Regions from separate parts of the uncultured Candidatus Kuenenia sp. genome, predicted to be linked through region 2. Evidence: riboswitches for the same ligand, from Rfam matches in the RefSeq annotation. Region 2 holds a riboswitch; the other holds the start of a gene.
The links. Region 2 has a riboswitch for cobalamin ahead of QZT26_RS09075 (TonB-dependent receptor). Riboswitches for the same ligand answer to the same signal wherever they lie in the genome.
Positions count from the first base shown of each region.

Region 1: linked by a shared signal. The riboswitch ahead of QZT26_RS14555 (energy-coupling factor ABC transporter permease) and the one ahead of QZT26_RS09075 (TonB-dependent receptor) in region 2 are both predicted to bind cobalamin.

Region 1 is NZ_CAADGZ010000128.1:284-8,541, forward strand. It holds gene cobD (threonine-phosphate decarboxylase CobD) at 23-1,117, opposite strand; gene QZT26_RS14540 (ATP-binding cassette domain-containing protein) at 1,368-2,243, opposite strand; gene cbiQ (cobalt ECF transporter T component CbiQ) at 2,237-3,025, opposite strand; gene QZT26_RS14550 (hypothetical protein) at 3,114-3,476, opposite strand; gene QZT26_RS14555 (energy-coupling factor ABC transporter permease) at 3,460-4,230, opposite strand; cobalamin riboswitch at 4,372-4,589, opposite strand; gene QZT26_RS14560 (hypothetical protein) at 5,070-5,294, shown strand; gene QZT26_RS14565 (hypothetical protein) at 5,564-6,010, shown strand; gene QZT26_RS14570 (polyphosphate polymerase domain-containing protein) at 6,015-6,689, shown strand; gene QZT26_RS14575 (hypothetical protein) at 6,831-7,580, opposite strand; gene QZT26_RS14580 (hypothetical protein) at 7,945-8,258, opposite strand, start outside.
Region 2 is NZ_CAADGZ010000049.1:11,330-19,587, reverse strand. It holds gene QZT26_RS09085 (cobaltochelatase subunit CobN) at 1-3,598, opposite strand, end outside; gene QZT26_RS09080 (DUF4430 domain-containing protein) at 3,595-3,981, opposite strand; gene QZT26_RS09075 (TonB-dependent receptor) at 4,045-6,237, opposite strand; cobalamin riboswitch at 6,268-6,487, opposite strand; gene QZT26_RS09070 (carbohydrate porin) at 6,779-7,456, opposite strand; gene QZT26_RS09065 (hypothetical protein) at 7,463-7,789, opposite strand.

The DNA of each region.
Region 1 (8,258 bases), on a different contig from region 2:
AACCAAAGTGTTACAATAATTCTTAACTTAATGACATTGGGTTGCAAACCCGACTGGATAGGACTTTTTTAAATACATTGATTAACTTTGTATTTTCTTCCCTAGTCCTAACCGCTATACGAAAATACTCATCATTGAGTCCGGCAAAGTTGGAACAATCACGAATAGCGATGCCCTGCTCCAGCATCCATTTACTCAGAAAAACAGAATTTATCCCTTCTGCGTTGATTTTAACAAATACAAAATTCGCCGCAGGTTTATAAGGAATCAATCCTCGAATATTTGACAACTCTTCGTATAAAAACACCCGTTCGTTTCTTATGAATTCTTTACTTGCGGCAATAAACGCATCGTCTTCCATTGAAACCATTGCGGCATATTGGGCAAAGGTATTGACCGTCCATGGTTCCTTATATTCCAGGAGCTTTTCCGCTACGTTTGCGTGGGCGACGAGATATCCTATTCTCAAACCAGGAAATCCGTAAAATTTTGTAAGAGACCGTACTACAATGAGGTTTTCAAGTGTACCTGCTTCATTTATCACCGTGTATCTCTCCGGCTCATCCACAAAATCCATGAATGCCTCATCTACTACAAACATTACATTTGAATGTTGTTGTATCATTGCCAATAGCGTACGCTTCTCAATTAATAATCCGGTGGGATTATTCGGATTACAGAGGAAAAGCATGCCCGCCTTTTCATCCTGGAAATAATTTTTATTGTAGTGGAAAGAAAAATCGTCTTCGTCATTGAGGGCATACGGGACTACTTCCGTGCCGCTGCATTTTAAAGCCTCTGGAAATTCACTGAAAGACGGTTGCAGGATAATTCCTTTTACAGGTTTTAAAGCGCGGGGCGCCAGATAAAATAATTCCGTAGAGCCATTTCCTACAACAATCTCGTTGGCGGAATGCGCTATTTTCCGCGCTATATATTTTTTCAGACTGTAGCAATCAATATCGGGATAATGCAATATATCGTCGAAATTTTCGAAAACTGTTTTGTGCACGCCTTCCGGATATCCGAGTGGATTAATGTTCGCGCTGAAATCAAGAACAGCGTTTTTGGTATGTACATTTGTATGCTCTCTATATCCGCCATGACCCTTAAACATATTACACTCCGGATTCTATGCCTGAAACTCTGCTTTTAAAAAATACGAAATTCGAAGTACGAAATACGAAACAAATCCGAATAACAAGACATAAAATTCAAAACACACAACAAATATGAAGCACGAAATGCGAGAGACGAAAGAGGCATTTGTTTAGAATTTCGAATCATTTTGTCATTAGAATTTGTTTCGTATTTCACCATATCTGCGGATAAAAAGTATTTTCACCTGAAAATGTCTGCCATTTAAACTACTCTTCTGAAATATTCAATGCGGCTGATTTTGCCGTATGACTCCCATTTAGTTTTTGTACCAAAAATTTTCTTGCCTCACCAATGGTAAGGGGTAAATTTGCCATTGAAATGTAATCTTTATCCCTTAACAGCCTCATAAGTTGCGCTATTTGAGGCAATTCGAGATACATCTTCTCCAATTTCTCTGTTTTCGAGAAAACGTTTTCCGGCGTGCCTTCACACACAATATTTCCCTCATACATAACGGCCATCCTGCTCATGTAAACAGGCACAACATCTACCACATTTGTTGCCATAATAATGGTAATCCCACATTCATGGTTAAGTCTCTGAAGCAGCCTCATAAGTTGTGTTACTCCGGCTGGGTCTAAACCGCTCGTGGGTTCGTCTAGTAAAAGAATTTCCGGCCTCATTGCGAGCACCCCGGCAATGCAAATCCTTTTTTTCTGTCCATAGCTTAAATACCCAACAAACTTATCTGCACAGTGTCGCATATTCACTAACATCAATGCCTCTTCCACCCTCCGCTCAATTTCTTCTTTTGAAAGCCCTAAATTCATAGGCCCGAATGCCACGTCTTCCCGTACTGTTTGAGCAAACAACTGATCATTCGGATCCTGAAACACAATACCTACGCGTTGAACTATCTCACGGGAAGGATACTTCCGTAACGGTCTTCCGTCTAAAAGAACCTCCCCCTCTTGTATTTTCAATAAACCGTTGAAATGTTTTAATAAGGTGGTTTTCCCAGACCCGTTTGGCCCAAGAATTGCCCAAAATGCACCTTTTTCAATATCCAAACATACCCCGCCAAGGGCAAGTGTCCCGTCCGAATATTTATACCGGATATTTTTAGCCTGAAGTATTACCATATCCGTATATTCCCCGCATAGAGAAGAAAGGGGAGAAAGAGGGTCATCCCTGAGAAATAAATATATTCATTTTTACCCAAGGGCTTTAAATGGCAGGTTAATATACATCCTCCCTTATAGCCCCGTGCATACATCGCCTCAGAAGTGCGCTCCGCCCTTTCAACGGCACGGATAATAAGCATTCCACCCAAAATCCCGAGGGATTTTATTGCTTTTAACCATGAGGCATGCCCTAAACGCGCCTTTTGCGCAAACCAGATTGCAGACACTTCATCCAATAATTGGAAAATGTACCGATACATAAAAGACATAAGTTCCAGAACGGTATCCGGCATACGAAACCATTTAAGTCCTGCATTTAGCCGACTCATTGTTGTAGTGAAGGCAAATAAAATCACCAGAGAAATCCCCCCGAGTATTTTGCCTCCAGTTTGCAGTCCGCCAAGAAGACCTTCTTTCTTTAAGGACATGATATATCCCCCAATGGAAAAAGAAACCCATTCCTCTTGTCCTTCATGCAATCCCTTGACCACTAGCATCATAACCGCAAATAATAATGGCAATACCATCTTTTTTATTATTGCCAGAGGAGAAATTTTCAGTGTAAGCAGAAAAACGAACGATATGAAAAGAAAAGAGAGAGACACAAAAACATTTTTTGCCCATATATTTATTGCCAGCATTGATAAGATGTAGATCAACTTGACCCTTACATCGATCCTCGTCAACCAGTTATCTCTCCGGGCATACCTGTCTGTAAATGTGAGATGAAAAAATCCCATAATGAGACGCCTTCTCTAAAAAACTTTCTCTGCTCTGTGGTTAAAATCCTTTTTGCCGGTCTGAGGCATTACCTCTTAAGATACTACATTATTTCTCATAAAATATCTTTCTGGCGTTAAACCCTATAACAAAGCCTCCTATTACACCGGCAAGTGTGAATACAAACAGGAGCAAATCCCCCTGATCAGTATTAATGTAAGGATCACGGGGTGGACGTCCATACTGGCTGGCATATTTTCCTACTATGCTCACATCAATTCCGGTCCACGCACCTTCACCTTCAACTGAATGGATTGTTCCTGTTATTTCAGTGGCTTTTGCCTGATTTTCATGTTCGGTTACACGAATCATCTCAAAATTATCTGCATGCGCCGCAGATAAAAATGAAACCATACCGGCCAAATAAAGTAAAAAAACGATATACACGGTAAATTTAAACAGGTTTTGCATTTTTCTTTATCATCCCAAGTTGAACCAAAATATCCGGCCTTCTTTTTTCTATAAAAACCAGAATAAATCCAACAACCACGCCTTCCACAATACATAAGACCCCCTGTGAGGTCATCATAAAGACGCCAAATATTTCTGCAGTCGCCCTGAAGAAAGACCCACCATTATTTATTACGAGCAATCCCAGTTCAATAGAGGTACCCAAATAAGTAAATAAATCAGAAATTACACCTGCAAAGAAGCCGCACCAAAATAATGGCATGCCGCAGCGCCGGGTTATTTTGAACGCAAAAAATCCGGAGAAAGAGCCTAAAATACCCATGGAAAATATATTCCCGCCCAGCGTTGTTAACCCGCCATGCGCCAAAAACAAGGCTTGAATAAGCAAGGCAATGCCCGCTATCAGTACACTGACAAAAGGTCCCAGCAAAATAGCACTCATGCCTGTGCCGCATGGATGGGAAGTTGCCATTCCGTTTAATGCTACGACGGGAACGGGGAAGCACGAAAAAACGAATACTGCCGCTCCCAGCATGCCAACTAACGGCAGGTAACTATGCATCTCTCTTTTCTTCCGTTTCACCTGGTAAATCCCAATACCTAAAAAAGGAATCGAGACGGCAAACAATGTTACTGCCCATTCTGTGGGCAGAATTCCTTCTGTAATGTGCATTGCATATGCAGCCTTATCGGAAACAAGGAACACGAGCAAAAAAACCGTTATATTTAACAGAAACATTTTTGTACTTTTCAAAACTTTCTCCCGTAAAACAAAAAAACCCATACCTTCAATGTTGAAGATATGGGTTTTCTATTTTATCGAAAAAATAGGCTTGCCGCCTATTCTCATGAAAATAATTACACTCAAAAACTTCACCTTCTTTACCATCGAAGATTTCGTGAAGCAATTACAGGCAGGTCTTCTGGCTCCCGGATCGTTCTACTGGTCACTCCTTCCCGGAAAGCCGTTTAAGCGACTTTTCCAGTGGCGTTGTGACGTTCGTCCCCGGTTACAGCGGCGGGTCCGCTCCTCGTCGCAAATTCTGTTTTGCGGCATGGATTCCCTTTTTATTTCTGCAATAATGAGAAATCACCTGTAATCGAACATAGTAATAATAAATAAAAGAGCGGTCTGATGCACGAAAGACTTTCGGGATTCTACTTTGAGCAAGTCAAATTTGTCAAATGGAAAATAAAACGCTTCACTGTAAACCATGCATTTTATCAATTGCAGCGTTAATGGTAACCATGCAAAACCCTTATATTTGCTCATATATTCTATTGATATGCATACGGTAACTGTATATATTTCGTAAAGTCAAATGGATAAACTATTTTCCGCAAATAATGAGAACCATTAAAAATGTTAGATATTTCAAAATTACAACTACATTCAGGCAATACCACGCCAACATCAGTCATTTATGCCGTACTCCTTTAGTTTGTGTTTTCAACCTTAATTGCAATTACCTATGAGAAGACCTTTCGGGGGCTTTCCTACTCAAGAAATTTTGTTCAGGTGCTCATACTCAGTTCCGTAGTGGCGGCAACTGTTATGCAGGCGATAGGGGACAGCCTTGCAAGGGGCCCGGTATGCTTGGCGCATTGGCAATTGTTTGGTTCAGAACCAATTTCAGAGACCCAAGAGATATTATCTTCATGTTTGCAAGCCTCGCGGCAGGTATTTCTGTAGTAGTCAAAGGGTATACTATTGCGACAGGCGGCGTTATTGGTTTTTGTGTTATTGCAGTTATCCTGTATTTTTCCCCATTCGGACAAACCAGTTATTTTGACGGCATGTTGCGGTTTAATCTTTAAAACCTTCCCTCTTCAAAAAATATGCTTGAAAAGGTTCTTCATGACTATTGTAAAATCTTTGCGCTCATTACACTCTGTGATATGGTGCAGGGCAATCGCCTTGATTACGCCTATCATATAAAACGGAAAAGGATGAAAAGGATGAAAAGGAAATACAAGGCATAGACTATTTTGTAATATGAGTTTACAAGGTAAGGGCAAGATAATTTCTCCGCTCTGCAGCCTTCAAATACAGACGACTTTAAGGGGTGTATTATGATGGTTTATGTGTGTGTGAAAATCGGTGTTCAATTTCTTTTGGAGTAGGTATAAACCTCCCCTTCATTCATTCCAACCGCATGGATGTCAATCGCAGAAAACTTCAATTTTTATCTGTAAAGGGCGAGCATGAAGAACTAAAAAGGTCTTTGGGAGAAAATGTGCGATTACTTTCCGGGGAAATGAACAACATATTTCGGCAGTATGATGTGCTCATGGAAGAAAAAACAACGGGCGGCACGGAATCAGCACTAAAAAAATATATGGAAACAGAAGGCATCGATCCGCTAATGCTGCTCGATATGCAGGAAAGCATTGTTAAAACGGACATCCTCATTAAGCAATGGCAATATGAAATTTACACAAAGTACCTTGAATACCTGGATATCTCAGGGCAATTAACCAGACTCCCTATTCGAAATTATCTTTCCCCGGACTTAGGGCAAATAGAGTTCTAAATATATGATTGAAGAGACAGCGCTGACCATCCGGAGGCGATACGAGTTGAAATTTGTCATTCCAAAAGAAATGATAGAACCCATTTCGCGTTTTGCTTCTATTTATTGTTCTCCCTACAAATATTCTTCAAATGCTGATAATGGTTTTTATTGCATAAACAATCTGCATTTTGATACTCCAGATTATTTATTTCTTATGCAAAGGCTGGACAAATGTAACAGAAGACTTCATCTGAGGATTCGTTCGTACCTCAATTCCAAAAAGTATCGCTGTTTTCTTGAAGTGAAAGAGAAGACCGGGGATATTGTCAACAAATACAGGGCGCCTCTTTATGATGAAAACTGGCGCAGGATGTTTGAAGACCTGGATTATTCATCGTGTGAAGAAAAAGACTTTGACCCGAATTCGTCCAAAACGCATTTCCTGAAGACGGCATATTTCTATAATGCAACGCCTAAAATGTTGTCTCAATATTGGAGGAAGGCATATGTATCCAATGTGAATGAATATGCGAGGGTAACGTTCGACACCGACCTGAGATATCAGCCGGCAGGGGGATATTGTATTATTCAGGATGAGAATAAAGTGGTTTCGCTGGATGACGAAACGCTTTTTGCCCAGAATGCAACGTCATACTGGAACTCAAGTGCTACACCATGCAGGTACCCTTATGGATGATCGATCTTATCCGGCATTTCAATCTCCAGCGGCAGGGTTTTTCAAAATATGTTGAAGGCATCATAAATGTCCTGCAACTTTACAAATATGATTCCGGGGTGAGACAGGCATCATCTGTATTGTTTTAACACAGAATTAAAGTTATGATTTACGGCCAAGGCGCCATTGCTCCAATTCCTTTTTTAATGGCAGCCAATATTCCCGATCTTTTTTCCTTTCGGCACTTTCTTCTTGTATGAGGAGAGATTCAATTTCTTCCACGTTTTGGTTTAATACTGCTTTAAGCAGTGACCGGGTAGGTATAAGATTTTTACATAATGCAGCATTTTTCCTTGCTATTTCCATGAGTAAAACAGGAGTCCTGCATTCCATGAGCCAGAAAATAATCTTTTCTTTCCCGGCTTTTCTATAACCCTGCGTGACGTCGGTTTCAATGAGACGGCGAATCATGGGCCAGTCCTTTTCGCGCTGCGTCTTTTTAGCCTGAATTAAATCCGGTAGTGAAAGAATACCCATCTCACCAATCTCCGGCAACTTCACAATGGACCTTCTCTCCCATAATTGCTCAAAATCGGAACAGCCTCGCATTTTAGCCATCATATCAATGCGCAAGCCTTCTACCCCTTCTGCATTGCAACGGAAATGGCATGCATGACCTCGTCTGAGTACTTGTTTGCCCAGTGGCGGTACAAATATGGTTTCAGCTTTCAAACATTTCAGTGCCTTTTTTATAGCTGAAATGTTCTTTGTATCAATCCCGATAGAAAAATCTATATCACGACTGAACTCAGATCCGCCGTATAAAATGCACGCCTGGCCTCCCATAAGCAGGTATCGAACGCTGCAATTCTGGAAAGTCAAAAGGGCTTTGTGAATCGGGTTCTGGATCAAAACTCCCTCCAAGTTCTAAATATATCGGCCAAAGTTTAGAGCTTTCAATGTATCTCTGTTCAGGTGTTAATTTCGCCCAATCTTCTTGTTCTTCATTAAAAAATAGCTTTAAATTTATTTGCATGGGTAATTTTCTCTATTCTGACCTACCACATAAACTAAACGGTTACAAAATTTTGCAATTGCGTGGGTTGTGCTGATAAAGCCAGCAACTATCGCTGAAAACTGTATAAGTGGGTCGGCTTGATAAGCCTTTGTCCGAAGCGCTAGGTAGATGTTTTCGTTGTGGACAAATCCCTTTAGTTTTAGAATATTATCATTGTTCTGCCTGATTTTCGAAGTTTATAACACAATGGGAGAGATATTAAAATATCTTTGCGACTGCAACTGCAATGCTAGTGCAGCCTGCGACGATAGCGAATATTTTCATTAGAAGATCGGAGTGTGAGGCTTTTATGCGCCATTCCAAAGTAGTCATTTCTGTGTGCATTTCTTTGCGAAACTCATCGAATTGTTTATTAACGCCGTCGAATCTTTTATTAATCTCGTCGAATTGCCTGTTTGTGTCTTCGTGCATTCTGCTGATAAAGTCTTTTAAACTCTGCTGTCCGTCAACGTGGGATTCCTCTATTATGTCCGTAAGCACCTCGGCTTGTTCGTGCGGGAATCCGACCGCTT
Region 2 (8,258 bases):
CGCCGTGTTCTACTACTGTTTTTGCATATTCCTTCGCCAGGGTTTGTTCGACTTTTTCCGTCGGCTGCCAGTATTCTTTTCGTATAGTCTCCAGCATTCTGGCCGTAAGGGCTTGATACGCATAAGGGTTTTTCTTATTGAAAAATTCCTTTAAATCCATTCCGTATTTATCCTCGACATAGACCTCAAACGTCTCTTCCCAACGGGCAGCGTCTATTGTCTCTGGTACGGTAACCTGCCAGCCCCACATGTTTTCAATAAATTCAGCCATCTTGTTTGCCCCTTCAAAACCCTCCTTCTTCATTCCTTCAACCCATTCCGGATTCCAATAGCGTGACCGCAGTTCCATACCCATCATCCTGTCGATGGACGTTATTTCAGGTTTAGCCGGATTCATCATATTAGCGACAACCAGACCGGGCGACTTTCCATCCAGTTCCCTGACTGCTGCGGCTAATCCGCCCGCATACATAAAAAAATCGTCGTTATCAAAGGTTCCGTAAAGATTGGTAGAGCGGCTGTGCACAACCATCCTTGTTCCGCTTAACACCATTTTATAGACATCTTCCATCGGTTCTCCCCACAGGCCGTTTCCGTACCCATAGCTCATCCGTTTCAGATATTCCTGTCCTAAAACGGAGCTATCTTCCCATGTTCCGCTTGCACTTGCGATTCGTGATACATTCAAATCATACCTTCCGGGAGCCTCATCAAATATTCGAATTGCTGCATATTGTTCCGCCTTTTTTTGTGGCCAACCCTTTCGGATCAGTTTATCGGTTACTTCCTTGATATGTTGTTGTACATAGTTATCCTTTTCGTCAAGCCTTTTTACCATTTGAACGGCCTGATCAATGTATTGTGTCAACTGTCCAAACATCTCCTCTGCAGCAGAAGAAACGACTATATCAATTCTCGGACGCCCCAGCCTTTCTTTGGGAATGATTTTAATGCCTGTCACCTTCCCCCATTCATTCCAGATAGGTTCAACCCCTAACAGGTAAAGGATCTGAGATTCCAGCACACCTTCATGGCGTATCGTTTCCGTGCCCCAGATAACGAATGAAAGTTTTTCGGGATATTTTCCGTCATTTTTTGCCAGATAATTATCGAGGAGTTCCTGTGTCAGCTTGACGCTCACCTGCCATGCCTCTTTTTTCGGGATTTTATCCGGATTAAAGGCATAAAAATTTTTCCCAGTTGGCAAAGAATCTGGATTTCTTACGGGGTCATTTCCCGTTCCCGTTGGTATATATTGTCCATTCATGGCCTTGATTATACTTGACAATTCCCGCCTTGCCCCTTCCTGAATATTTTTGTCCAATTCATCGGCAGGAATATCTTTGACTACCTCCTTTATCGCCTGAATAGTAGAGAAACGAAGCGACTTATCAGGTACATGGCCAAATGTATGTAGTCCGTAAGGCATATTAAGCTGCTTCAATTCCTGAAGATACTCTCCTATTTTATGAATGACTTCATGATCAAACTTATGCTGGACATCACTATGGGTATCAATATTCAGGCACTCACCAATTTCTATGTCTTTCTCGATTCCCAGCTCTTTAATCTTTTTTATGATATTTTCCATGTATTGCCTTGCAAGTGCGGCATCCTGTCCAAGCGCCCGGTCATGATCGCCGATCAGTTCTTCAAGCCCGGCATATTCATGGTAAAGTCCTCCTTTTTTTAGCGGAGGTATCATATGATCTATCACAACCGCAGCACCCCGCCGTTTTGCTATAAGTCCCTCGCCGACATCATCTACGATATAAGGATATATTACCGGCAAATCCTGAATCAATGCCTCCGGCGGGTCGTCACCGGAGAGGCCGTTGCTTTTTCCAGGCAGCCATTCATGTGTACCATGCGTGCCGAAATGGATGACTGCGTCAGCGCCAAAACCATGTTTCAGCCATAAATAGGCGCCCAGATACTGATGGTGTGGAGACAGATCTTTGCTATGATACATGGCTTCCTTATCTTGCAGCCAGCCTCTTACCGGCTGCGGGAGGATGACAACGTTTCCACGTTGTATTGCAGGAATAACCATATATTTTTTCTCTTGCTTCGGGTCAGTCCACATCATCACATTGGATTCTTCAACCGTTCCCCAATCCTTATTGACGTCTTTCATAAAATTCACAGATAAATTCCTCTCCCACTTTTGGTACTCCGCCAGAGGCAGCAATACACATTTCCCGTTTTCTACCATCTCTTCAAGTTCGCCTGGCGCCCAATTCCCGACATTTCTCCCGTATTTAAGAGAATTTGAGAGGAGTATTTCGGGATCAATTGCTTCAGTACCGACGTCGTATCCACACTCCTCCATCTTTTTCAACACATTCGCAATGCTGGCAAATACGTTAAGATAACTTGCACCGATATGTTGCTTCCCCGGCGGATAGTTCCAGTAAAATATCGCCACCTTTTTATCGGAGTTGTTTTTTCTTTGTAAACGGATCCATGCCTTTATGCGATTAACCGCCCGGTCAATACGCTCCGGTATGGGCTTTCGTTGTTCGATAAAAAACCCTGTTGCATCATCCTTTTCACGGATACGATATGATACGACTGTAGGCTGAATAAGACCGGCAATTTCAGGAATACCCAACTGCCAGCTTACCTCCAAAGAACTCAAACCTTCAGGGTCATTCTCCCACGTTTTTCCGTCTTTTCCATAAACGGTAATCAGGTTGATTACCGGTACTCCGCATTTCTCTAGCGAATCCGTAGCCTTAAAATCTGAAAAACGAAATAAAAAAGAAAGTATACCGGAAACCCTTGAATTCCCTCTGTCATCGACTAATAGTTTTTCAGCGACTGACCCCTCGGGGTAACCGAACGCTACAAATGCATTAAATCCTTTTTCTTCAAGTTTGCGAATTATGTCATCTTCTACTCCGTTTTGGTTTTGTTCGCAAAAAGAGGAGTACGTCAGAACTGCGATCCATGGCGCATTTTCTTTGAAATAGCCAGATTTTTTATACCAGCCTTCGTACTCCTCAAACGTTTCAAAATACATCTCCTGCGAAATGTGGCGGTGGTAGTAACCGTTTTTCAGCCGTTTCATGAATGACGCCGGTTTAATTTCAGAAATATTGGCATATTTTGCCAGGGAGAATAGTACCATATTCTGAAAATTTTCAATCCCTCCGCAATCAAAATACGAACGAAACTCTTCATCATAAGTAAACCCCAGTTCAATGTACTCCTTACCTAATCCTGCCGATTTGTTAATTGGCAATATACGCGCTCCATTGGAAATAGCCTTCCGGATTACCTCACCATCAAAACCCGATTGTGTTGAAGTTGAAATCCGTATACCCATGATATCAATAACAATGATGTCGGAGCCCTCTATCTCGTGGGGATTAAAGTCAGCATCTAAATCGGTCTTACTGACAAGTTCAAAATTTACCTGGCTTTTCAAAGATGGATATTTTGTCCAGATGCCTTTTATCACTTTAACGACCGTAGGCGTAAGGTAGTTTCCTACAAGAAAAGTGTATTTTACCGGTTTGGTTTCTTCCGCGAGAGAAAAAGGAAGATAGAGAACAAACACGGTAAATACGATTATCATCACACATTTTTTCATTGTTCACTCCTTCGCGGAGAACAAACATCTTTAGTATATTCCCATCTCATACGATCTCCTTCATTGAGAATACGTTTATAGGCAAGAGACGTTGCGCGTTTACCATTAATGTCGTAATACCACGCCATATCCCCCCTTTGCCCTTCAACACCGTCAATAGAATTAACAAAAATGAATTCGCCAGATTGTTTTGTTTCAATCTTTGCAACAGATTGAAGCGCTTCTAATACAGTAATGCCCTGTTTCCATTTTGTTTCTACTTTACGGCTTTGCTGTAACCCTCCATAATCAATTTCTACCGTTATGCTCTGGTTAGCGCCGAACGTTGCGGGTAAAAGCACAAAAATAACAAACATTCCTAACATTCTACTTAAGTGTTTCATAGTTGCTGCTCCTCCTTATCTTAATATCCATTAAACAAACGGTTCTTTTTACATTCCCGTATTTTAAAACCTGAATTCCACTCCCCCGTACGCTGTAAAACCGAGGGAACCAAAGCCAGTTACCTCTTCGTAGTCATAATCAAAAAGGTTTTCGAACCTGACATAAGCAGCCATAAACTTTGTGACGTCATAGCGAGTCGCCTGATTGACCGTCCAGTAGTTATCCATCTTCGTTCCATTGCTGTCTATTCTGTCCCTTACCATTATCCCTGTTACGTTTATATTTAATTTCTCAATGGGATTGGTGTTAAGCCCAAACGTTGCCCTGTTCTCAGGTCTGCGGGGTAGTTGCCGACCTGTTTCTCTGTCCCTGGTTTCTGTATACGTGTACGTTCCGGTAAATGAAAGGATGGTAAATGGTCTATAGGTTAGAATGGTTTCGATGCCCTGTGACTCTGCCCTGGCTGCGTTTTCTGCCAGGTAGCTGCCATCGGGCTGCACAGTGGCAGTGATAAGGTTTTTAAAGTTATTTTCAAAGTAGGTGACGTCGATGGTTAGTGTGTCTTTGAGAATCTCTTTTTCAACACCGAAATCCCATCCATTGCTTTCTTCCGGACGCAGGTGCGGATTCCCGTAGTATGGGTAAATCAGTTCATTCAAACTTGGCGCCCGAAATCCCTTTCCCCATGAACCATGTAGTCTGGCGCCAATTTCCTCCATGTTATAAGACGCCGTTGTTCTATACGTAAGATGAGATCCGAATGTGCTAAAGTCGTCGTGGCGTAATCCGATTGTCCAGTGCAACGACTCAAACAATTCTATTTGGTTTTGCAGAAAAACCGCATTGTTCCGGTAGGTTTGCCCGTCATACTTACCCTCGTTTTTACCTTCCAACACTTCATATTCGTAACCGAGTGTTATCGTATTTACGTCAAAGAGTAAAAAGTCTGATTGATGTTCTGCCCGCCAGACCCTTGTAGGAATGCGAAATCTGCCCGACTCATCCGTGGGATCAAAGCCTTTTAGTTCTGTATCGTTAACTGAGATGAGAAATGAGGGAGTCCATATATCAAAAAAAGTCTTGCTGGCCTTCGCAGAGAAAAGAACCTCGTCTGTAGTTTGGCGTCTGTCAGGGTCGTCAACCGCACCAACACCATATACAAACGCATCATATTCAAAATCCGAGTGAGACCCCCTTATGGTTGCATCAACCCTCCCGTTATCCAGGAAATTCCATCCCAGCCGTGCAGAACCGGTAACATTTTCATAGCCATCATTTTCGCTCCCGCTGCTGGCTGCTGATATTCCCTGTGTTTTCAGCCATGAAGCGCCTGTAGAATAATCAAATCTTTCATTTCCGCCTGAAGCATTCGCCGTATGCCTGTGGGTATCGCGCATCCCGTACTCGGTTCCAAGGGTAACTTTGTTATCGCCTGCCCCTTTTTTTGTAATAATATTAACAACACCGCCAATCGCTTCAGAGCCATACAGGGTGCTTTGAGGTCCGCGCAGAATTTCTACTCTCTCAATGTTGTCCGTAGAAAGATTCGCAAAATTAAATGCCCCGGATGTGGGACTATTCATCTGAACACCATCAACAAATACGAGGGTATGCGCGGCTGACGCCCCCCTTATGAACAAGTTTGTAGCACCGCCTATCCCCTGAGTTCTTGTAACTTCAATCCCAGGCGCCTGACGCAAAACATCAAGCAACAGCGGCGACTTGCTATTCTCAATGTCTTTTTGTGTAATAATCGATAGGGAACTGCCGACATTTTTTCTCAACTGTTTCGTCCGTGTCGGTGTTATTACGGTATCTTCCGTATCATTAGCATCTTCACATTGCCTGTCTTTTCCATCCTTTGGCGGTGGGTCTTTAGGCGTTTCCGGCGAAGGTATTGTGGTATGGGATGGCGGTATCTTTTCATCAACCGGCAAAGGGTATACCTCAGGCTCCTCCGGGATATTTTTCACATTGTCCGGTTGTTTTTGAAACGTTTCAATTGATTTGAATTCATTGGCAGGATATGCTTCTTCTATTACTCCAGGTATCTCTTCCTTTCCCGGGATACGGATAATAAGCTTTTCTTGTGTAGCCTGATTCCTCGATTTCTCCGCCCATTTGAGAAGTATTATGTTATTTGTTTCCCTTTCTTCTTTTAAAACAGGAATTGATTCCCCTGCTGCCGATACGCCTGGGTATTGATAAAAGGCAAGCGCTAAAATACCTGTTACTATGATTAGCAAATGCTTCACTCGTGTTCTCCTTTTTCCCTCGAAAAAATAGTATGAGAAGTTGTGCAAGACAGGTCTCCTGGCTTTCGGGTCATCCTACTTTCCGCGCCTTCCCGAAAAGCCGTCCATTAATTTAAACGGCTTTACAGTGACATTATGCGGATTTCGTCTCCGGTTACAGTTGCGGGGCAGCTCCCGTTGCTCAAAATCGATGAGAGGGGATTCCCTGGCACCTTGCACACAAATACAAATTATTATTTTTAAATATTAATACATAAATTTTCCCCCCTTTCTTTGTTATAAGGTAAAAATGCTCATTTGCCAGCCCTCAGCCCTCAATCGGCAATCCTCAGTCCTCAGTAGGCAATTTCACAATTGTTAATTGCCGACTGCCAATTGCCAACTACAAGCCGACAGCAGAAGGAACAGTTAAATATTTTGCCAAAAAGCACGCACTGACGAATGGAAGTGTGCAAAGAAGTTACTGAAAAGACACTAAAACTCGATTTGTGTTCGTATGCCAAATAAGGTCACAACAGCAGTATCCATTAATCCGTCGGGGTTAAAACGGCCTGAAATAGTGGCGTAATGGCAATGTGCCTGTTAAGGACAAAACGGTAGTATATCTCGGTTGCAGATTCTTTAATCCCATCATCTGCTTTTGAATAACCAAAGGCAAAAGCTGCGCTGTCTTTTTCGCGCATGGGAACCGGTCTCCATTGATTTTAAACCAAAGGCGATAATTGCCTTCTCTTCCAAAAAGGCTATCGGAGTGTAAACCAACCTCTCCTATTCCGTAGAAGCCCTTTCCTATCCCCAGTCCCATATTGTCACTATCTGCACTTTGCAGTCCTAACCGGAAATTCAGGCCGTTTTCCATCTCGTAAATAGATACTGCACCGGGGCCGTTATGCGGCACTTCTAATGCAAGATTATTTACAAAGGCGCTGGTTATAAACATGGTTGTCTCATCATTGGCTACGGCATTGCTGTCAAAGTAGTTTGTCAGATCTATCTTTCCTGCCACAAGGCTTACCTGTTGTCCGAACAATTTTGTCTCAAACCACATCTCCCGAACGGATAAGCGATCGGTACCGTTATTGTACCGAAATGCCCCAGCATCATCATTGAGACCGGAAAGGCTGTCGGCATGTTCATCAGGCCCGTTTCCTCCAATTGCCTCTAAATCCAGAAATAATGTTGTGAGATCTGAGAGTTTGTAGAGAAAAAATAAATCCAGCGAGCCTTACGGGAAAAACGCCCGTTTCTCGCCGCCACTTAAAATCTGCGGAACAATAGCCGTACTACTAAGCCCTATTTGAAATCGTTTTTCTTCAGTGGGATATGTTTCTTCTACAGGTTTTTGTGTTTCTTCCTTTTCGGGGAGGCGGATAACACGCTTTTCCTGTGCGGCTTGATTATCCTGCTTTTTCGGCCAATCGAAAATATCTATCCCGTCTGTTTCTTCTTTTTTTTCTGACATTGATATCGATTTTATTGCTTCTAATGGTTCGGCATGACCATAAAAAATAGGCACAACAATAATCATTGGCATAATTAGCAAACACTTCATTTGTAGTCTTATTTCCCTATGGAAGCGGGGCTTCCAATGCAATTACGTTTCCAAGCCGGACAGACTGGGTCAAATGGGCAATTCTATCCTATTTCACGATATGAATTTCCCTCTTTAATAGAAAAACAGTAATAAATTAAGCATAAAATAGGCAAAATGTGATAAGTTGCCCCCACTTTTGAGACAACAAGGTTCATTTGTCCCAGTCTGCGAAGCCTGGGAACGAGCGTTTTTAAAGTATCTATTCTTAATAAGGACTTCGGCGATTTTCAACAATGTAGCGGCAAAGCGTGCCTTGTCGTTACATGAACAGTTTGAAATCTCTAAACGTTTAATATAGCTTTTTAATATTGATATGGTTGGGTGGCGCGGACAAACTCCGCTTGTACGGCGCCATCTTGCAATGGCGATTAAAACAAAAAAGCCCGTTTCTTCGTACAGGGAAGAGACGGGCTTTAAAGTACATACG